2 regions of the Aliiglaciecola sp. SL4 genome follow, and region 1 is predicted to be linked to the other one. Evidence: predicted binding sites of a transcription regulator. Region 1 holds the regulator's gene; the other holds the start of a gene.
What was found. The regulator FNR, encoded in region 1, switches genes on or off when oxygen is low (the NO sensors DNR and NnrR bind a similar motif). The targets are predictions, from matches to a motif close to TTGATCTAGATCAA.
Positions count from the first base shown of each region.

Region 2: the regulator FNR is predicted to act here: its motif matches at 6,558-6,571, upstream of AB6T38_RS16785 (GbsR/MarR family transcriptional regulator).

Region 1 is NZ_JBGOSE010000002.1:35,248-46,144, forward strand. Features, by position in the region: gene AB6T38_RS03865 (DUF2987 domain-containing protein) at 1-14, shown strand, start outside; gene AB6T38_RS03870 (patatin-like phospholipase family protein) at 25-1,086, opposite strand; gene ttcA (tRNA 2-thiocytidine(32) synthetase TtcA) at 1,102-1,989, opposite strand; gene uspE (universal stress protein UspE) at 2,125-3,057, opposite strand; gene fnr (fumarate/nitrate reduction transcriptional regulator Fnr) at 3,171-3,908, opposite strand; gene AB6T38_RS03890 (sulfite exporter TauE/SafE family protein) at 3,934-4,599, opposite strand; gene ccoS (cbb3-type cytochrome oxidase assembly protein CcoS) at 4,596-4,781, opposite strand; gene AB6T38_RS03900 (heavy metal translocating P-type ATPase) at 4,794-7,181, opposite strand; gene AB6T38_RS03905 (FixH family protein) at 7,181-7,672, opposite strand; gene ccoP (cytochrome-c oxidase, cbb3-type subunit III) at 7,743-8,723, opposite strand; gene AB6T38_RS03915 (CcoQ/FixQ family Cbb3-type cytochrome c oxidase assembly chaperone) at 8,716-8,901, opposite strand; gene ccoO (cytochrome-c oxidase, cbb3-type subunit II) at 8,903-9,508, opposite strand; gene ccoN (cytochrome-c oxidase, cbb3-type subunit I) at 9,520-10,897, opposite strand, start outside.
Region 2 is NZ_JBGOSE010000014.1:86,635-97,531, reverse strand. Features, by position in the region: gene AB6T38_RS16825 (N-acetyltransferase family protein) at 1-363, opposite strand, end outside; gene AB6T38_RS16820 (alpha/beta hydrolase family protein) at 424-1,308, opposite strand; gene AB6T38_RS16815 (methionine synthase) at 1,364-2,392, opposite strand; gene AB6T38_RS16810 (DUF1852 domain-containing protein) at 2,424-3,398, opposite strand; gene AB6T38_RS16805 (DoxX family protein) at 3,811-4,341, opposite strand; gene AB6T38_RS16800 (putative DNA-binding domain-containing protein) at 4,351-5,091, opposite strand; gene AB6T38_RS16795 (DUF692 domain-containing protein) at 5,084-5,935, opposite strand; gene AB6T38_RS16790 (DUF2282 domain-containing protein) at 5,951-6,304, opposite strand; gene AB6T38_RS16785 (GbsR/MarR family transcriptional regulator) at 6,627-7,172, shown strand; gene AB6T38_RS16780 (cytochrome ubiquinol oxidase subunit I) at 7,284-8,648, shown strand; gene cydB (cytochrome d ubiquinol oxidase subunit II) at 8,645-9,643, shown strand; gene AB6T38_RS16770 (aldo/keto reductase family oxidoreductase) at 9,827-10,798, shown strand; gene AB6T38_RS16765 (alpha-amylase family glycosyl hydrolase) at 10,815-10,897, shown strand, end outside.

The DNA of each region.
Region 1 (10,897 bases):
CAATAACAAAGTAAACTTAAAAACTTAGTCCAGACGTAATTGATATTTAATTTGCGCTGCGACTCGTTTCACACTCTGGCGTCCCTCTTCAATTAGCTCAGCGGCACGATGGAACTCCATGATGCCGAAGTCTCTTAGTTGAGGTTCGATGAGGATATCCGGTGGATCTCCGGCTAAACGAGAACGCGTTACTCTTGCTTGAAGAATATCAAGAGAGTTCGACATTACGCCTAACATGCTAGGGGTGTTGTCGGTTAATTTCATTTTGCTAGTTGTGAACTCTGTTTCTATATTTTCTGGTTTTTCCTTATCAATTTCTAACGAAGGGGAAACTTCTTCATTTTCCAATTCGTCATTTTCATGCAAAGACATATTCTCTAAATCTTCTAAGGACTCAAGATCCTCTTCATCAATTTCGCTGTCTTTTTTAAATCTACCACTAAAAATACGTTGCATAAACGAGTGACTTTTATTGAAAAAATCATTGGTTCGCTTCTGATTATTTTCATGTTCCAACTGATATTGAGCTTGAATTTCAGGTCTAAAATCGGCACTTAAATTGACCGCAAAAACGAAATCAGCTCCAAGTTGACGGCATAAGTTTACTGGTACAGGATTTACCACAGCACCATCCACTAACCATCTTCCTTTAAAAGCAATTGGCGGAAAAAGAGCGGGTATTGCACAGGATGCTCTCACCGCTTCGGCTAATGGGCCTTGGGTAAAAGAAACCTCTTTACCACTATAGAGATCGGTGGCTACTACACCTAATGGTTTGGATAATTGTTCAAACTCTCGTTCACAAAAATTCTCTTCAAGGGCTTTAAATACTTTTATACCACTGGCAAGTCCGCCTTTACGAAAGCCAACCCCCATAAGCCCAAGTACTTGCCACTCAGATAAAGAACTAGCCCATTGTGCAAGAGGTTCTAATTTATTACTCGCATAAGCGGCACCAACGTAAGCACCTATTGAACAACCTGCCACTACATCTACTTCAATACCAAGCTCTTCTAAGGCTTGAATAATTCCGATATGCGCCCAGCCTCGAGCGGCTCCGCTTCCTAACGCTAATCCAATTTTCATCTATTGAAGTGATCCTTAACTTATATTGATAATATTTACGGTGTCATCATTACTAATGGATGGCGACGAAAAGTCTTCTTGATCAAATCCAATATCACCGTTTTCAAACGGTGTTTGTTGTGTTTCTAAAGTTTTAAAGTCGAAAAATTGATTGTCAGCAAGATGGGAAGGAACCACATTTTGCATCGCTTTAAACATACTCTCTATTCTACCCGGAAAACGCTGATTCCAATCTGTTAGCATGTTTTTAATCACCTTACGTTGCAAGTTCTCTTGAGAGCCACACAAATTGCAGGGAATAATCGGAAATTCAAGTAGTTCGGAATACTGGGTTATTTCTTTTTCAGAGCAATAGGCTAATGGTCGTATAACCATTTGTTTACCATCATCGCTGACGAGTTTTGGAGGCATAGATTTTAAGCGTCCCCCATGAAACATGTTCAGAAATAAGGTTTCGAGCATGTCATCGCGGTGATGTCCCAAAGCGATTTTTGTCGCCCCCAAACGTATTGCCGTTTTATACAGTATTCCTCTACGTAACCTTGAACAAAGGGAACAAGTGGTTTTGCCCTCTGGAATTTTATCTTTGACGATGGAATAGGTATCTTCGGTGACAATTTCATAAGGTACTTGTAAATTTTCTAAGTATCTTGGAAGTACATCCGCGGGGAAGCCAGGTTGTTTTTGATCTAAATTAACCGCAATAATTTCAAACTTTATAGGGGCAATTCTTTTTAGAAACATCAAAATATCGAGCATAGTGTAACTGTCTTTACCGCCAGACAGGCAAACCATCACTTTATCGCCATCCTCGATCATGTTGAAATCGGCGATTGCTTTACCTACATTTCGTCTTAAGCGCTTTTGAAGTTTATTGAAACTGTATTTTTTACTCTCAGACAGAGACTCGATCTTACTCATTATATTCCTAGAAAACATTGCAATCAGCGCAGATTATACCTGTCCTCATAAAGGACATAAACACTCTAATTTCAAATGTTTTAGGTAAAGTTCTGCTCTGATATTGCTAATGTATTACTAGTGCTTGAGTGGACACTCAAAACCTTCAGGTTTTATGGCTAAAACATCACAATTGAGAGAGTCGATCGTGTGTTCAGCGGTATTACCAATAAGAGCTGCGGTAATCCCTGTTCGACCTACAGTTCCAATCACTACTAACTCTGCATCTATGGTTTTAGCAACTGATGGGATCACATCTTCAGGTAAACCTTCACTTAGATGCTGGTTTTCTTGAGGTATATTGAATTGTTGTGCATGTTCAAGCATACATTTAGCATGATGCTGCTTGACTGATTCCGTATAACCAACGGGATCAAACTCTGGAATTTCTATGGCAATATTCACCGGTGTCCCAGGGTAAGAGTTAACAAGGTTGACTTTGCCTTCTAATAAATCAGCCATCATCCCTGCAGTTTTCGTAATGGTTCTATTTAAACTATGGTGCTCATCATCTTCGCTACCCACATCTACAGCCGCTAAAATGTTGCCATTGCTTGGCCAGTCATGTTCTTTGACAAGCAATACAGGCACGGGTGATTTTCTTAATATATGCCAATCGGTAGGGGTGAAAATAACCGATTTCAAGGTGTCGTGCTCGTGAGTGCCTTTTACAATTAAGTCATAACTGTGGTCAATCACCTCAAATAAGACACTTTCATAAGGACGATTATGCCAAACTACTTTGATATCTACAGAGGTTGAAGAGTTAGCTGACAAGGGCTCAACGATATTGGCTAGCCAATCAGTTTTATCATCCACCACAGCTTGGCGCATTGTTTCTCGTTCATCTACGGTTAACATAGTGGTCATTTCATACGAGAAATCGTAAATGGAAAGAAAGGCAGTAACACTTGCCCCCGTTTTTTGTGCCAGTAAGAGAGCACGTTTAAACGCTTTCTGATCATCAGTGGTCGGGTCTACAACGGCTAGTATTTTGTTAAATATGGACATTAGTTAACTCCCTTGAAAGGTTTACACTTACAACTTAAGTGTATGGGTAATTTAGCTATTTTGCCAGTTAACCGACTATTTGTTTTGACCTAAATCAACTTAACAGGAAAGGCTTATCCGCAGGCTTTATTCTGCAAAACATGTTCACCGAGTTTAGTTCTAAGGGTGGATAAATCGAGGAGCTGGATAAATTTGCCATCTACTTTTATGATATTTTCTTTTTGAAAACGGGTTAATAAACGGCTCACGGTTTCTACGGTAAGACCTAAATGGTTACCTATTTCGTTGCGCGTCATGGTTAAGTTGAACTCTGTTTCCGAAAAACCACGAGAGTGAAAGCGGTCAGATAAATTAACCAAAAAATGTGCAAGACGTTCCTCTGCGGTACGTTTATTCAATAGCATCATCATACTATGGTCTTGGTTTATTTCCGTGCTCATGATCTTAAGCACTTCTTTACGTAAAGACGGAAGTTGCTCGCTCATAGTATCAAGCTTGTCATAGGGTAACTCACACACCATAGAGGTTTCCATGGCTTGGTTGTAACTTTGGTAACTGTCTGAAAAGAGTCCGTCGAAACCAACAATATCACCAGGAAAATGAAACCCGGTTATCTGTTGTTCTCCATCAGGGGAGGTAATATAGGATTTAAATGAACCTGTTCTTACCGCAAATAAGGAGGTGAATTTCTGCCCTGGAATAGTGAGCTGATCATTTTTATGCAAAGGACGTTTACGCTCGATTATCTCATCCAAACTTTCCATTTCTGTTTGGTTCAGGGCTACGGGGATGCAAAGGTGGTTAAAACTGCAATTTTGGCAGCGAATACTGAACTTGTTCGAATCAGACATTAGATAATTCCACTTAATTCATTCGTTACCAATTATGAATCCCTTGGTAACATAAAATCAAGCCAAATAAACATAATAAAACTGCGACGCTACGTTTTACTAAGGATTGTGTTAACCAACTTCTGATTTGAGTGGCGCTAGCTCCCATTGCTAACATAATAGGCAGTGTGCCTAAACCAAAACAAAACATGGTCAACGCACCTTGTACGGCGCTGCCAGTGGAAACACTCCAGGTTAATGTTGAATATACTAATCCGCAGGGCAGCCAACCCCAAATCACACCATAGGGTACGGCATACATAGGGTGTTTAAAGGGAATAAAACGTTTTGACAACGGACTGATTTTACGCCAAAAAATAGCACCAACTTTTTCGACCTTGGTGAGCAATTTAGACCATTGACCCACATAAAGCCCCAGTAATACCATAAATACCCCACCAAACAGGGTGAGTACTTGTGGGTTGATGAAAGATTGGGTTGTGACAACTTGCCCTAAAAGTCCGGCGATAGCGCCAGCAACACTGTAGGATAAAATACGTCCTGTATTATAAGCGATTAAAAATGGCCATTGTGACTGATTTTTTGGCAAGGCAAAGGTAAATGAGGTAACAATACCGCCGCACATCCCTGCACAATGTACACTACCTGCAAGACCAATTAAAATCGCTGAGAACCAGCTGATATCGTTCATTCTTTATCAGTTTTAGGGGTTTTTTGTGGTGCTTTTTTGTCTACGTCATCATCGAATAAAATGTTGTAACCTTGACGTTCTAAATCTTCAAATTGATTTGACTTAACTGCCCAAAAAAAGATCCCGATAGCTAACAAAACGAGCAGTATAGCGATGGGGATTAATACATAAATAATACTCAATTTAGTTTCCTATTAACGGAGCAGACGAATTGAATTTGCTACTACAATGATTGAACTTAAAGACATACCGATAACGGCCATCCATGGGCTTAAGTATCCAGCCACTGCAAGAGGAAGAATAAGTGCGTTGTAACCTATAGCCCAGACCATATTCTGTTTAATCTTATGGCGTACCTTGATTGCCATACTAACAGCAAATTTTACATTACTTAATTTCGAATTTAATAAAATGATATCGGCTGAACGTTTCGCCATGTCACTCGCGTCACCTACTGCAATAGATACATCGGCAGCCGCTAATACAGGCGCGTCATTAATACCATCTCCAATCATCAACACTTTATGTCCATCAGCTTGTAAACTTTGGATGTAATTGAGTTTTTGTTGAGGAGTTTGCCTAAAATACACATTGGGAATTCCCAAGGCGTTGGCAACCGAGGTAGCACTTGTTTCGGCGTCACCACTTAACATCACTAATTGTTTGCTACTCAGGTCATTGACGAGCTGTTTAGCGTCTTTTTTGACTACATCTTTTACCGTGAATGCGGCGATTAATTGTTTGCCTAATTGCAAATACACGCGAGAGTCATCAGGGTTTACTGGCAAATTTAATTTATCATCTAAAATGCTTAAATTACCAATCTTTACAATTTGTGATTGATAGGTACCTTGCAAGCCTTTGCCAGCAATGGTGTCTACGTGATTAACCTCTAGAGGCGTTTTGGATTGAAACGCTTGGGAGATTGGATGTTTAGAATACTGCTCGATGCCAGCCGCTAAGTTGAATACAAAATTTTCGTCTGAATGATTAAATAGCTCAACTTCACTTACACTAAAGTGACCATTAGTGAGGGTACCTGTTTTATCAAAAATTACCGTATCGACATCAGGCATGACGTCAATTATATTTGCTCTTTTTACCAATAAACCATATTGGTTTAACTTTGCTATGGCGCTAGTTAATGCCGTGGGGGTTGCTAAGCTTAATGCACAAGGGCAGGTGGCGACTAAAATCGATATGGCCACCCAAAATGCCCGATCTGGTTGATAAGCTAACCAACCGAAATAACTAATCAGAGTAATTCCTAGAACAATTACAATAAAATATTTTGAGGCTACATCAGCATACACTGCAGCCTTGGGTTTATCGGCAAGGGCTAATTCTTGCAAACGTAGTATTTTATTTACTAAGGATAATTTAAGTTCATTTTCAACTTCTATTTCAAATGAGCCTGACAGACTAATGGTGCCGCCATACACATGGTCACCAATATTCTTTTTGATTTTCTCAGACTCACCCGTCAACATGGACTCATCTACGTTTCCATCGCCAGATGTTATCACCCCATCGACTGGAAACGTTTCACCAGGGCGGACTAGTATTTTTTGTCCTGGTTTAAGGTGTTTTGCTAACACCGAGTTTTGCTTGTTATCACTATCTATCTGAATGGCCGTCAGTGGAATGTATTTAAACATATTGGCAGATATGAGACTGGCTTGGTGTCGTGAACGGTGTTCTAAAAAGCGGCTGATTAGTAATAAAAAGATGAACATACAAACTGATTCAAAATAAATTTCGCCGGTATGGGTAATTGTTGCCCAAGCACTAGCCACAAAAGTACCGATAATGGCTATTGAAACGGAAAAGTCCATATTTACAGATTTCATTCGTAATGAACTAAATGCACTTTTATAAAAAGTAAAGCCAGAATATAGCACCACAGGCGTGGTTAATAGAAAACTCACCCAGTGGAGAAATTCTTTGGTTGTATCTTCTATTGAGCCAAAAATACCAAAATACAGTCCGATGGCTAACATCATGACCTGCATACTCATAAGGCCTGCTAATCCAATACGTTTTAAATAGCTTTTGGTTTCTTTTTGGTAAGAAGCTTCGTGTTCGTCCGCTTGAAAGGGAAGGGCGTGATAGCCTACTGACTCAAGTTGTGAAATGATTTCACTTAGCTTTAATTGCGAATCGATCCAATTTATCGTTGCTCTTCGCGCAGAAACATTCACCGCGATGCGTTTAATACCAGGGGTTTTTAAAAGTTGTCTTTCAATTAACCAACCACAAGCAGCGCAACTTATGCCTTCAATGGTTAATTGTATTTGCTTTTGACTACCGTCATCAACCACAAATTCTTGTTGAATTTCCTCGTGATCGTATGCCTTCAATCTATCAAGGGTTTCTGTTAACTGTTCGTCGCCTTTATCGGCAAACTCTGTTCTGAAGCGGTAATAATCTTCTAATCCATTTTCAACAATTGCTTCAGCAACAGCTTGGCAACCTGGGCAACACATTTTGCGAGGTTTACCTAAAATATCTGCCCAGAAAACCTCTCCTTTGGGGATAGGAAGGCCACAATGGTAACAGCTATTTGGATTATTATTTTCCATTAAGGGTTAAAGTTGAAAGGGGCTTTCTGGGGTAAACCTTTATCCTGCATTATTTTCCATTGCTCATCTAAAGGCGAAAGAGTGAGTTTCCATTTACCTTTTATTGGTTCCTCAGCAGTCGCTTTGTAAATTCCATTAGCATCTTGCGTGAGTAATAATGAAAAATCTTTATCTTGCAGAGTCGCGTGGTAAAAATGAAGTTTTAACGCTTCTCCTGAATTTGGTTTACCAGACAAGAACTCGAGTTGTACCCGATTATCAGTGATGGTTAAGACAGTAGAGATTCCCTGAGCTTTTGCTTCTTGTATCTTGGTTAACTCTAAATTAATGCCTTTACCTTCTTTGTAATAATCGTCTATTACTAAACTATCTTCAGTGTTCAAGGCGAGGTTTAACATAGTGACACTTAGGCAAATAGATACAACAGGTATGGTGATTAAAAACCAAGGCCAAAATTGTTTATACCAAGGTGTTTTATCTGAGCGATTCATTAATATTTACTTCTTATTTAAGAAAATAAAGCCTCGATAAACGAGGCTTTATTAGGAACGAACTTAGTGTTTATTTGTTTTTAGATAAACTATAAACATAGGTCGCTACAAGGTGTATTTTCTTTTCTCCCAAAGTATTTTTGAAAGAAGGCATCACACCAGCACGACCATAATTAACGGTTTCTGTAACCACATCGGTGCTTCCACCATATAGCCAAATATTATCCGTTAAGTTTGGAGCACCAAGAGCTTGATTTCCTTTACCGTCAGGACCGTGACAAGCAGAACATACTGCAAAGCGTGCTTTACCAGCTTCTTTTAAATCAGGGTCAACTTGACGGCCACTTAAGCTAAGTGCATAAGCAACAACTTCTTCAACACCTTTTTCGCCAAATGAGGGTAACCATGCTGCCATGTTAGCTTGACGGCCAAGGGTTAAGGTTTCAACTATCTTCTCTGGTGTGCCACCGTATAACCAGTCATGGTCAGTCAGGTTAGGGAAGCCGCGTTGGCCTCGAGCATCAGAACCATGGCATTGGGAACAGTTTTGCATAAACAAACGCTGACCAATTTTTAATGCTTCTTCGTTGTTAACCAAAACTTCAATAGGCTGTTCAGCATATTGATTGAAAATAGGCGCAAATTTTTCTTCCGCTTTTTCAAGTTCTCGGTCGTATTCAACACCAACACCACCTAAACCGAATAGGGCAGTTTTAGCTTCTTCTCTAGAAGCCAATACGGCGTCTTTAGATTCTTGTAGTGTTTGTACGTTTTGGTTAGAGCTTTTCCAACCTAACAAACCTTTCCAATTCCCTAAACCCGGGTAAAGTAATAAATATAATATTCCCCAAATCATGGTCATATAGAACATGATTGTCCACCACTTAGGTAATGGGTTATTAATTTCGATAATACCATCAAATGAATGATGCATATCGTCACCTTCTGCAACGCCTGTTTTGTTTAACAGACACCAACGTAAAATCAGGTAACACCCTAGAATTGTTCCCAATGAGATTACTGAGACCCAAATACTCCAAAAGCTACTCATTTATCGAAGACTCCCGCTCTTTTTTTTCTGTTTGTTGGGTTGGCTCATCATCAAAAACCAAATTTTCTGCTTCATCGAATCTTTTTTTAGCGCGGCCACTAAAAGCCCAAACCACTATGCCAATAAAGCAAACAAAAACCACAACTGTAAATATGCTACCCGCTGCACCGTAATCCATACTATTTCAGCGCCGTTCCTAGAGATTGTAGATAGGCGATTAAGGCCTCCATCTCTGTTTTACCTTTTACTGCTTCTTTCGCACCTGCGATTTCTTCTTCGCTGTAAGGTACGCCGAAGTCTTTAAAGACGCGCAGTTTTTTCTCAATCAATTCGCCGTCAAGAGTATTTTCGGCTAACCAAGGGAACCCTGGCATATTTGATTCAGGAACAACGTCTCTAGGATTCAGTAGGTGAACGCGATGCCAATCATCACTGTAACGACCGCCAACTCGTGCAAGGTCAGGTCCAGTTCGTTTTGAACCCCATAAAAATGGGTGTTCCCAAACCGACTCACCTGCAACCGAGTAGTGACCGTAGCGTTCAGTTTCAGCTCTAAAAGGACGGATCATCTGGCTATGACAACCAACACAACCTTCGCGAATATAAATATCTCGGCCTTCCATCTCTAAGGCAGTATAAGGTTCAAGACCTTCTACTTTTTCCATTGTTTGTTGTTGGAACATTAATGGTGTGATTTCAACCATGGCACCGAAACTAATGGCGATTAGAATAAATATCGCCATCAATCCAATATTCTTCTCAACCAGCTCGTGAACGTTTTTCATCTCAAATCTCCTTATGCTGCTTGAGGTTGAGGTGAGTTTTCAGGATCTTTTGAAAACTCTTCATTAGGTGTACGTACAGTTTTGTAAACGTTGTAAGCCATCAATAACATACCAGCAACAACGAATGCACCACCAATAAAGCGAACAAAATAGAAAGGCTTAGACGCTTGTAATGATTCAACAAAACTATAAGTTAGTGTGCCGTCTGGGTTCACTGCGCGCCACATCAAACCTTGTAATACACCTGACATCCACATGGCTACAATGTAAAGAACTACACCAATAGTGGCCAACCAGAAATGTACGTTTACCCATTTAATGCTGTACATCGCAGGTTTATTAAACAGTACTGGGATAAGGTGATAAATAGAACCGATTGACACCATTGCCACCCAACCTAATGCACCTGAGTGTACGTGCCCAATTGTCCAATCCGTATAGTGAGAAAGGGCATTAACGGTTTTAATTGCCATCATTGGACCTTCGAAAGTCGACATGCCATAAAATGAAAGAGAAACAATTAAGAATCGTAAAATTGGGTCGGTACGCAATTTATGCCATGCACCAGATAAGGTCATAATACCGTTAATCATGCCACCCCAAGACGGAACAAATAGGATGATTGACATAACCATACCAAGGGACTGTGTCCAATCAGGTAAAGCGGTGTAATGCAAATGGTGAGGGCCTGCCCAAATGTAAAGAGAGGTAAGTGCCCAGAAATGGACAACTGACAGACGATAGGAATAGACCGGTCTGCCAGCTTGTTTAGGTACGAAATAATACATCATACCCAAGAAACCTGCTGTTAAGAAGAAACCTACAGCGTTATGGCCGTACCACCACTGCATCATTGCATCTACAGCACCGGCATAAATCGAATAGGATTTAAACAAGGAAACAGGGATTGCCATGCTGTTACCAATGTGCAATACAGCAACAGTAAGCATGAAGGCTCCAAAGAACCAGTTTGCCACATATATGTGCGACACTTTGCGTACTACAATTGTACCGAAGAAGTTAATAATGTAAGCCAACCAGACTAGGGTGATTAAGATATCAATTGGCCATTCTAGTTCAGCGTACTCTTTAGTAGTCGTTAACCCTAAAGGCAAGGTGATTGCAGCTGAAACAATAACAGCTTGCCATCCCCAAAATGTAAAAGACGCCAACTTGTCACTAAAAATCCTAACTTGCGATGTTCGTTGCACTACATAGTATGAAGTGGCAAACAGAGCACATCCACCAAATGCAAATATAACGGCATTGGTATGTAAAGGACGCAATCGTGAAAAGGTGAGGTAAGGAATGTCAAAATTTAAGGCTGGCCAGTAAAGTTGTGCTGCAATAAACACACCTACCGCCATTCCAATAATTCCCCATACGACA
Region 2 (10,897 bases), on a different contig from region 1:
GTCACTCAAATTTTGTTCTTTACCCCATGCAATTAACGTTTGCATAATTCGCTTATTAATTCCTAAACCTCGAAACTCTTGGGCTACAAACATAAAACCTAAATACACATGAAAATCATGTCTATGGGCAATCTTAGATTCACGAATTTGAGCATAACCCGTGGCGATTATTTCACCATCAACCTCAGCAACAGCCAAATACGAAGATTTGCTGGTTATTAAATTCTCGATGTCATAATAGACTGCATCCTTTGTTTTTAATATGGGGTTAAAGGGGCGTTCAGCCGCAATCAACTTTTGCTCTAACTCTATTAATTTTCCAAGGTCGTCTAGTGTCGCTTTTCTTAAAGTTACATTTTCCAATGGTAGCATTCACCTAGTTTATTTTAGTTAACTGCATATAATCTAACGTTAAGCATAAATTTAATGTAACTTTTCTACTAACCATTGCAAGGTAATTTTCTGTAGAGTTGCGTGTTGTTTTGCTTCTGGATCGAAAACATTAAAAATATGATCAGCTCCTTTTAGGATCACTACTTGGGCATCTTCTGAGCCTACTCGTTGTATTAACCTAACGGAAGAATTTGCATCGACAAGCGTATCAGCACCACCAGCAATAGCTAAAGTGGGGCCATGATATTCGACTAAACCCGTGAAAGACTTTTGTTTTTTAACTTGCTCAAACCATTGCAAACTTAAGTTCAACGGCCCCCGCCAGTCGAAGGTCAATGGTGCAAAACCATTATCCAATGCTTGTTTATAGTAGCGATGAAATAAACTTGAAAAGGGCTCTATGCCATCACCAGCTACCGATGACCAAGTAACTAAAGCGGCGAGTTCTGGGTGTTCTATTACTAATAACTGAGCAATCAAGCCGCCTTGGCTAAATCCTAAAACGGCGATGTCATCACTATCTATTTGGGGTTGTTCCCTTAAAAACTGCCGCGCCCTATTTGCATCGGCAAGCGCACTGTCTAAGGTGTATTTTAGGTAATCTACTTGACTATCGCCGGTGCCAGCAAAATCAATTCTAATTGATGCAATTTGATTGTCTCTTAGCTGTTTGGCGAGTAATGCATATAGATCACCCACCTCATTTTTGTTCGACGCAGTTCCGTGCAATAAAATCACAGCCGGATATTTGCCTGTTTCTGATGGTGTAGAATAAATTGCAGGAATTTTATATTCACCATTATCTAATAATACCGGTGACTCGCCACTTAAAACCTGAGTAGCGAAAAAAATTTGCAAGTAGAGTAAGTATTTAAAGAAGTGCATAGAATTTATGTTCACAGCCTTGTTTATCATTTAGTTAACTTAGGTTGCGAACATAAAGATAGATATTAGTTAAGTTGAGCCTGAGTTAACTTGAGAGCTCTATTCGCAATATATCAGTCCCTGCGCTTAACGCAGCGAGTTTAGCCCTGGCCACCTGTTGCGGCAAAGGTGCCATGCCACAGTTGGTCGAAGGGTAGAGCTTATCAGCATCGACGAACTCTAAGGCTTTTCTTAGGGTATTAGCCACTTCTTCTGGCGTCTCTATGGTATTGGTTGCAACATCAATAGCGCCTACCATTACCTTTTTCCCCCTCAAGAGTTCAATCAAATCCATGGGAACACGTGAGTTTTGACATTCCAATGAAACTATATCGATATTCGACGTTTGCAACTTAGGAAAGGCTTTTTCATATTGTCGCCACTCTGAGCCCAACGTCTTTTTCCAATCGGTATTAGCTTTTATGCCATAACCATAGCAAATATGTACAGCAGTTTGACACTTAAGTCCTTCAAGTGCTTTTTCCAAAGTGGCAATACCCCAATCATTTACCTCATCAAAAAACACATTAAAGGCAGGCTCATCAAATTGAATAATATCAACACCAGCGGCTTCTAACTCTTTTGCTTCTTGATTAAGAATTTTGGCAAATTCCCAAGCTAACTTTTCGCGACTTTTGTAGTGGCTATCATACAAGGTATCTATCATAGTCATAGGGCCAGGTAGTGCCCATTTTATAGGTTGCGTAGTTTGTTGACGTAGAAATTTCGCATCTTCTACAAACACCGGCTTTTGACGGGTAACAGCGCCAACTACGGTGGGAACGCTGGCGTCATAGCGGTCACGTATTTTAACGGTTTTACGCTTTTCAAAATCAACACCATCAAGGTGCTCAATAAAGGTAGTTACAAAATGCTGGCGAGTTTGCTCACCATCACTGACGATATCAATTCCTGCTTGTTGTTGATCTTGCAGTGACAAACGCAGAGCATCTTGTTTACCCGCAATTAGTTCTTCATCTTGCAACTTCCAAGGTGACCAAAGCGTCTCAGGCTGCGCCAACCAAGAAGGTTTAGGTAAACTGCCAGCAGTAGAGGTAGGAAATAGAGTTTTCATAATAAATAGCGTCTTATTTTTAAGTTAATGTTTAGGCGTAATTAGCAGACCACTGCTCAAGTACATTTTGATAGGGTTTGATGAAGTGCTCTTCGGCAAATTTCCCTTGCTCACTTGCCAATTGGCTGCGCTCTTCTCGGTCATACACAATTTGGGTAAGAGAATGATCTTGATTCTGCAAATTTGGTTGATAACACTTTCCAGCCACCGCATTGGCGTTATAGATCTCAGGCCGATAGATTTTCTGAAAGGTTTCCATGGTGCTGATGGTACTGATCAGCTCAAGGGCTGTATAATCATTCAGTAAATCACCACAGGAATAGAAGGCCAAAGGCGCAACACTATTAGCGGGCATAAAATATCGAACCTGCAAACCCATTTTTTTGAAATACAGTTCAGTTAATGATGAATCGCTTGGCCGATATTCAACCCCTAAAATCGGATGCTGATTTTCAGTTCGGTGATAAATCTTGCTATCCGAAACGCTAAGGCAGATAACCGGTAGTTTTTTGAAATGCTGCTTGTAAGAATTTGAATTAATGAAAGATTTAAACAGTTTACCGTGCAGTTCGCCAAAGTTATCAGGAATGCTAAATTTCGGCTGATTCTTGTTATGCTCTAACAACAAAACGCTGAAATCATAATCTCGTAGGTAAGAAGAAAAGTTGTTACCGACAATGCCTTCGATACGTTTATTGGTTCGATGATCTACAATATTCGTTTTTAATATTTCAATAGATGGGAAACTACGACCACTGCCTTCAATGTCAATATCGACGGTGATGATATCTAGTTCCACCGAATAACGATCTCCTTGAGGGTTATCCCAGCATGCCAAGCCGTTAAAACTATTGTCGATCATATTTAGTGCATTACGTAAGTTCTCTTGACGGCTCTGTCCCCTTGCCAAATTAGCAAAGTTGGTGGTGATACGGGTGTTGTTTGAAGGATGATAGTTTTCATCAAAAGCAATGCTGTTAATGGTAAATATAAAATCTTTATTCATGGTGATTTGTATCCAATTTATCTGAGATAAAACCTAAATTTATCGCCTGTCATTTTTGGACTTTCCAACTTTATGTTGCGGCTTTACTGAGTCTATTGCCGCTTTGCCAGCACCTTGATTAATGCTGCAATCAAGAACCTACTGCAATCTTTATAAAAGTTAGAAGTCAAAGGAGAGTGTGTTTTATACGCGGATCAATACATGAATAAAAATGATATAATTTCATAAACACATGAATTACATTCATGAAATGGAAAATGCTAATGATTTAGTTGACGTTTTCGATTTTCTAATAGCAGATTAGGTGGAGAAGGTAACTTGCATAGCCATCCTTTTGAAGGTGACCATAACTCGTTTTAACAACCAGTTTAGTTAACCCGGATTCAAGTTAACTAAACTGCAAAGGGGTAGATTATGCAACTCGTTTTTCGAAGCCAAATAACTTATCGAGAGATAACCTTCCTGGCCCCATACTAAGTACAGACAGCAACGCTATGAACCACCATACTGCGGGGTTCCACCAGTGCTCCCAAGTCGGGAATACAGCTAAGCTAATAAATAGCGTCATTCCAATCAAACCTGCAGCACCAACTCGAGTTAAAAATCCTAAAGCAAGCATAATAGGTAGCACTATTTCAGCAACTCCTGCAGAAACCGCCAGGGTTTCAATAATTGATACAGTTGTGGACCCTTCAACATAATCTAAAGTTATTGGGTCACATAGCAGTAAAGCACCTTCGCGGACTGGATCTGGACAGAAAAACTCATATAAAAACAAATCGTACTTATCAGGATTAAAGCTGAGAAATCCATTCCACTTTGTCAGTCCTGATTGAAAAAATACACTCGCGACCAATAATCTTGCGAGTAATAAATAAATATCGGTAAGGTACAAGCTAAGTTTAGCCGTTAACCCAGCATAAAGGTTAATGAGTTTTATCATATTTTTCTCTTAAGTTATTAATTTATTAAGGAGTAACTGACTAAATATTTCGCTAATATCTATTGGACCATTTTGCATCGCCACTTGTGCTGCATCCCCTAAGGTTTGACCAGCGTAAATACGAGAAATAAATAAGTGTTCTGGTTCAGAAATTTGTCGATGTAAAATGCGGCCATTGTCTCGCCACAATAAAATATTTTCATGGTTATGTTCTATGGCGACTTGTTCGCTTAGTTCGGCAACTTTTAGCTGTGACCAAAGAGACAATACCGTCCAGTCATTTTGAATTAATTGCACACTGGGATGTAAGGAAAGTGATTTCGATTCGATGTCGTCAAACAATGATTCAATCTGATCTTGGCTTAATGAAGGTTTCTCATCCGCAAAGTAGGCATGATACCAAGCACGATCCAATTTACAGATGTCCCACAAATAGCCAAGTTCAGGGTGACTATCTAGCATGGAGTCCCGAACATAATCAGGGAAGTTTTCACCGTACTCAGCTAAAACTGTGGTTGTTGGTGGATGTGATAAACAGAACTGCCTAGATAAGGCTTTAAAAAAATCTTCACCTAATAATTTCTCACCACTTGGATACTTGCGCAGTAGCGCATCAATGCAACTACTTATAAAGGTATTCCGATAGACTGCCAAACGACGGGTATTTATAGTGTCATCAAGATGTTCGACGATATCCACTAAATCTCCGCTTTGCACGTAATTCATTAAAGCTAAATGAAAATCACTCATAGCCAGCATTTTTGTTATTTTGCAGAATTAAGTTTCGCGCGATATTACGTTCTGCCAACAATACCTTAAAGGATGGTAAGTTCGCATCTCTTTCAATTAGCACCGGACACGGGCCTATATGGCTTAATGCATCATTTAGCAGCGCCCAAACACCACTTGCTACCTCACTATCATGGGAGTCGATTAGTAGATCTTTTTCAACAGGATCTACTGAATGCCCAGCCACATGAATCTCACCGATGACTTTCCTATCGAGAGCACGAATATATTTAATGGGGTCAATTCCTGTATTGTTCGCACTGATGAATAAATTATTTACATCTAGCAAAATACCGCAGCCCGTTTTACTCACCAGTGACATCATAAAATCGCTCTCTGACATGTCAGATTTGAAAGTAAGGTAGTTAGCCGGGTTTTCTATCAATATTGGACGCTGAATAGCATCTTGTAACTGTTCAATATTGTTAGCGGTGCGAATAAGGGATTCAGAGGTAATAGGCGTTGGCATCAAATTAGCTAGATAATTGCTATCAGTGCCCGACCACGCAATGTGTTCAGAAAAAGCGGCTGTGGGCACCGAGTTAACTAAACTGGTTAGTCGTTTGAGATGTTCGGTGTTAACTGGTTTAGGACCACCAAGAGACGCACCAACACCGTGAATACTTAACGGAAACTGCTGTGCAATATCCAGTAATTTTTTGAGCCTAGGCCCACCCTGCATTAGGTAATTTTCTGCATGTACCTCGAACCACAAATGACCATCAACCCTGCTAGGAATGTCATCAAAATGCTCTGGTTTTAAACAAATGCCCGCATCTACGGGCAATTTAGTTAACGCTTTCATCTAAAAGTTAACGTACTAAGCGATAGGCTTTTTAGAGCCAGTGCCATCAGGTGTTACTATGAATTCACACGAACCTTTAGGCGAGTAAGTCCAGGCATTTTTTTGGAAATCAACGGTAGAAGTACCTTCACAGCTTGTTCCTGCACCTGCTTTACAATCGTTTTCACCAGCTAAAGCAATCCCGTAACATTTATCTTTACGTCCGCGTAATCTTTTACCTTCTTTCCATTCTTGGAAAGCGACTTTTACTTTTTCAGGTGTCCCTTCAGCAAGAGATAATTGGTCATTTGGTTTAGCAACAGCAACTTGAGAAGCCGCTAAAGTCGCACCGATAAGTAATGCAGTTTTTATTGAGTTGTTATGTTTCATAAGTTCTATCCTCAAGAATATTTAATTGTGAAAAACGAGCTCTTATCTGAGCAGTGGAATCCCTTATGTAAGTTCTAGACCTTTAAACTTTCTCTAAAATTTCAAAAAAACATTTCAATGAACAATTTAAACTAGCGAAAGTTGATTAAAAAACGCACAAAAAACATCAAGTTCAATATTAATTTCAATTAGCTAGCCCTTTCACCAAAAAGCAAAGTTGCTGGCTAATAAACACAAACAAATAAAATAATAATTGATCTACATCAATTAATGTTTATAATTTTCAGAAATTACTGAAACTTCAGAAAAGAGATAATTCACAATGAAAATGACACCCATGATAGAGACCTTCGTTATGCATTTCGGTGAAATGGGCAGCCGTTGGGGATTTAACCGCACGGTTGGTCAAATGTATGCCCTTTTAGTCATAAGTGAAGAACCATTGAGTGCAAATGACATTGCTGAAGCCCTCAATGTATCCCGCGGCAATGTCAGCATGGGGTTAAAAGAATTGCAGGCCTGGCGCTTAGTGCAAATGCATCATGTTCCTGGTGACCGAAAAGACTACTTTAGATCCTTAGGCAGTATTTGGGATATGGCAAACAAAGTGTTTGAAGAGCGTCGCAAGCGGGAAATTGAACCGACTATGAGCGTACTTAGAGACACCCTGTTAGTCACACCAGCAAATCCACAGGAAGAATATGCTCAACAGCAGCTACAGGAAATCCATGATCTATTAGAAAACGTAACCCAATGGAGTGAAGAGTTGCAACGCCTGAGCCCAGAGAAGCTATCAACTCTAATGAAGTTAGGTTCCGGGGTGGGGAAAGTTTTAGATATGAAGGATAAATTTTTAAAAAGCAGTTAAATCAAAAGCGTACAAGTTAAACAGCAGATTATCGCCGTAAGCAGGATTAAATACATCGGGTTTTAAATATACATTAACAACGGCTAAAATCAGCGCCGCTAGGGGTTATCAATGGCAGACGTAATGCTACTCTCTCGCATTCAATTTGCAGCAAATATTAGTTTTCATATTCTATTTCCAGCGATAAGCATTGCTATGTGCTGGATGCTATTTTATTTTCGTGTTCGTTTTCACATAAGCAAGCACCCAGTTTGGATGCGGATCTACCGCTTTTGGGTAAAAGTGTTTGCCCTTACCTTTGCAATGGGCGTGGTCAGTGGTATTACTATGTCATTTCAATTTGGCACCAACTGGCCGGGCTTTATGGCCACAGTGGGTAATATTGCAGGGCCGCTTTTAGCCTACGAAATCATGACTGCGTTTTTCTTAGAAGCCACGTTTCTAGGTGTCATGTTATTTGGTATTAATCGTGTGCCACCTTGGCTTCATACCCTTTCAACCTTCATTGTAGCAGTAGGCACATCACTGTCCGCATTTTGGATATTAGCCCTTAATTCATGGATGCATACTCCCACAGGTTTCGAGATGCGCGATGGCGTGGCTTATGCGGTCGATTGGTTTGCAATCATTTTCAACCCCTCATTCCCTTACCGACTAGGGCACATGTTATTGGCCTCTGGACTAACCATATGCTTCTTAATTGCGGGGATTTCGGCTTACCGAATTCTTCGCGGCGACAATAAAAAAGCGCCAAATTTAGCCTTAAAAACCGCGATTTTCTTAGCTGCCATACTCACTCCGTTACAAGTAGTAATGGGTGATATGCATGGCTTAAATACCTTCGAGCATCAGCCTCAGAAAGTGGCCGCAATGGAAGGAGTTTGGGAAACCACCAATGGCGCACCACTGTTGCTATTTGCTGTGCCAGATGAAGAGCAACGCACCAACCATTTAGAGATTGCGATACCTAAAATGGCGAGTGTGATTTTAACCCATGACCCTGACGGACAAATTCGAGGCTTAAACGAGTTTGAGGGCAAACACCCACCCGTTAAACCTGTGTTTTATGGGTTTAGAATAATGGTTGGTTTAGGCATGTTGATGTTATTTAGCAGTTGGCTAGCAAGCTTTTTCTTGTGGCGCAAAGGTGCTCTCGCCCCTTGGATGTTGAAGTTTTTTGTTGGCATGACATTTTCAGGCTGGATAGCCACCTTAGCAGGTTGGTATGTCACTGAAATTGGCCGTCAGCCTTATTTAGTCAGTGGAATTTTAACTACCGCAGATGCAGTAACAGATATTGCACCAGAAAATGTGGGGGTAAGTTTAGCCATGTACTTATCCCTCTATGCTTTCTTGTTATTTGCTTACATCAAGACCTTGTTTTACATGGCTAGAAAGTCAGTGGAGATTGAAGAATACGATGCGGCGGAATACACACCTGCCCGCACAATCACACCTGCGGAGGCCAGCCAATGATTTTAGATCATCAGTTACCCATCATATTTGCCGGTTTAATGGCGTTTTCTGTGCTGGTATACGCCATTCTCGACGGTTACGACTTAGGCGTGGGATTGCTTCTACCCATGGATAATCAGCAACAAAGAGACAAAATGATCGCATCCATTGGTCCGTTTTGGGATGCAAACGAAACCTGGTTAGTGTTGGCGGTTGGTTTAATGTTAGTTGCTTTTCCCAGTGCCCACAGCATTATTTTAAAGGCCCTTTATTTACCTACCGCCATATTATTGATTGGTTTAATTATTCGCGGTGTTTCTTTCGATTTTAGAGCCAAAGTAATTGCTCATAAAAAAGATCGTTGGGACAAGCTCTTTATATTGGGTTCTTTCATTGCCGCAGCAGCCCAAGGTTACATGTTGGGCATGTTTGTAATGGGGTTCGAAATTAGTCTAGAGTCTGTTGCATTTAGTCTGCTCAGTGCCGCTGGTGTTGCCATGGCCTATGCACTCATTGGAGCCTGTTGGTTAATCATGAAAACGGAAGGAGAATTGCAAATACGCTCTGTGAAATGGGCCAAAAATGCAGGAAAGGTCTGTTTAATAGGAATCCTCGCTGTGTGTATTATTAACCCATTAATTAATTCATTTGTATTTGAGCGTTGGACCCAACCCCCCTTGGCGTATTTAATCGCGTTAGTGCCTATATTATGTTTCGCGTTTTTTGTAATTGGTTATTTTACCTTGCAAAAATTACCCCTAAAAGATGATGCTGGTTGCTGGTTGCCCTTCGTTCTTTGTACGGCTATTTTCACTTTTAGCTTTTTAGGCCTCGCCTTTAGCTTTTATCCTTTTGTCGTACCCGGGGAGCTTAATATTTGGCAAGCCGCCAGCGCACCAGAGTCTTTGCGAGTCATATTATATGGCGCACTGATTGTTATCCCCTGTATTTTTGCTTACACCCTATTCTCGTATCGTGTGTTTTGGGGGAAAGTGAGAGATTTAAAATATCATTAGCCGGCCGTTTTTAGTGATGGCGAGGCTTTTACTTTACAGGGTCCCTTAAACTTTAAGGAGATAATTAAAAATACAGGCCAATTCAACCGCAAGCTTGAATTGGCCTATCGCATACGTATTCAATGTAATCTTTTTGTAAACGGATTAGAATAAACAAATTACTTCAGTTTAAAAGACATTAGCATGAAACAAATACCGTTAAATTCGTATTTTCCTAGCATGAGCCCGATTTCTTTGGGCTGCATGGGATTAGGCGGCACTTGGGGAAAAGCTCCCTTTGAATCCAAACACGTGAAACAAGCCCACAACGCTGTTGATGCGGCACTAGAAACAGGAATTAACAACTTCGATCATGCCGATATTTACACCATGGGCAAAGCCGAACAGGTGTTTGGAGAAGTGCTAAAAGCCCGCCCAGAATTAAGGGAAAACATTTTAATACAATCTAAATGTGGAATTGTATTTGAAGATGAAAAAGGCCCTAAACGTTTCGACTTTTCCAAAGAGTATCTGCTGAAATCGGTAGATGGCATTCTTAGTCGTCTTAATACTGAATATATTGATATATTTCTACTCCATCGCCCCGACCCTCTGATGGACGCCCACGAGGTTGCTGAAGCTTTTTCGATTTTAAAAACTAATGGTAAGGTCAAGCACTTTGGGGTATCGAACCAAAATTTACACCAAATGAAGCTATTACAGCGTAGTCTTGACGTACCGTTAGTGGCCAATCAAATTGAATTAAATTTAACCCATTTAGATTTTTTAGAGGATGCAGTACTGGCTAATCACCCTCAGTCAAAAGACTTATCCTTTGCTTCCGGTACCATGGAGTACTGCCAATTAAATAATATTCAAGTGCAAGCTTGGGGCAGTCTTTGCCAAGGCGCATTAACGGGTAAAAGTTTAGTTGGCCAAGACGAGCATATTCAACAAACTGCTAACTTAGTGTGCAAACTAGCAGCAGAATATCAAACATCACCAGAAGCCATTTTGTTAGCTTTTTTAATGCGTCACCCAGCTAAAATTCAACCCATTATTGGTACGACAAATACCATGCGGATCAAAGCTTGCGCTCAAGCTGCACAAATTGAATTGTCGAGAGAACACTGGTATTCATTGTTTGTTACTGCTCGTGGTTGTGAACTACCTTAAAAAAAGAGAGCCCATCATGAAATCATTCAACACCCTATTTGCTTTAATCTTTGCCAGCTCTGTTTTATCTGCGTGTTCAGAACAAGGCCAATCTGTTGC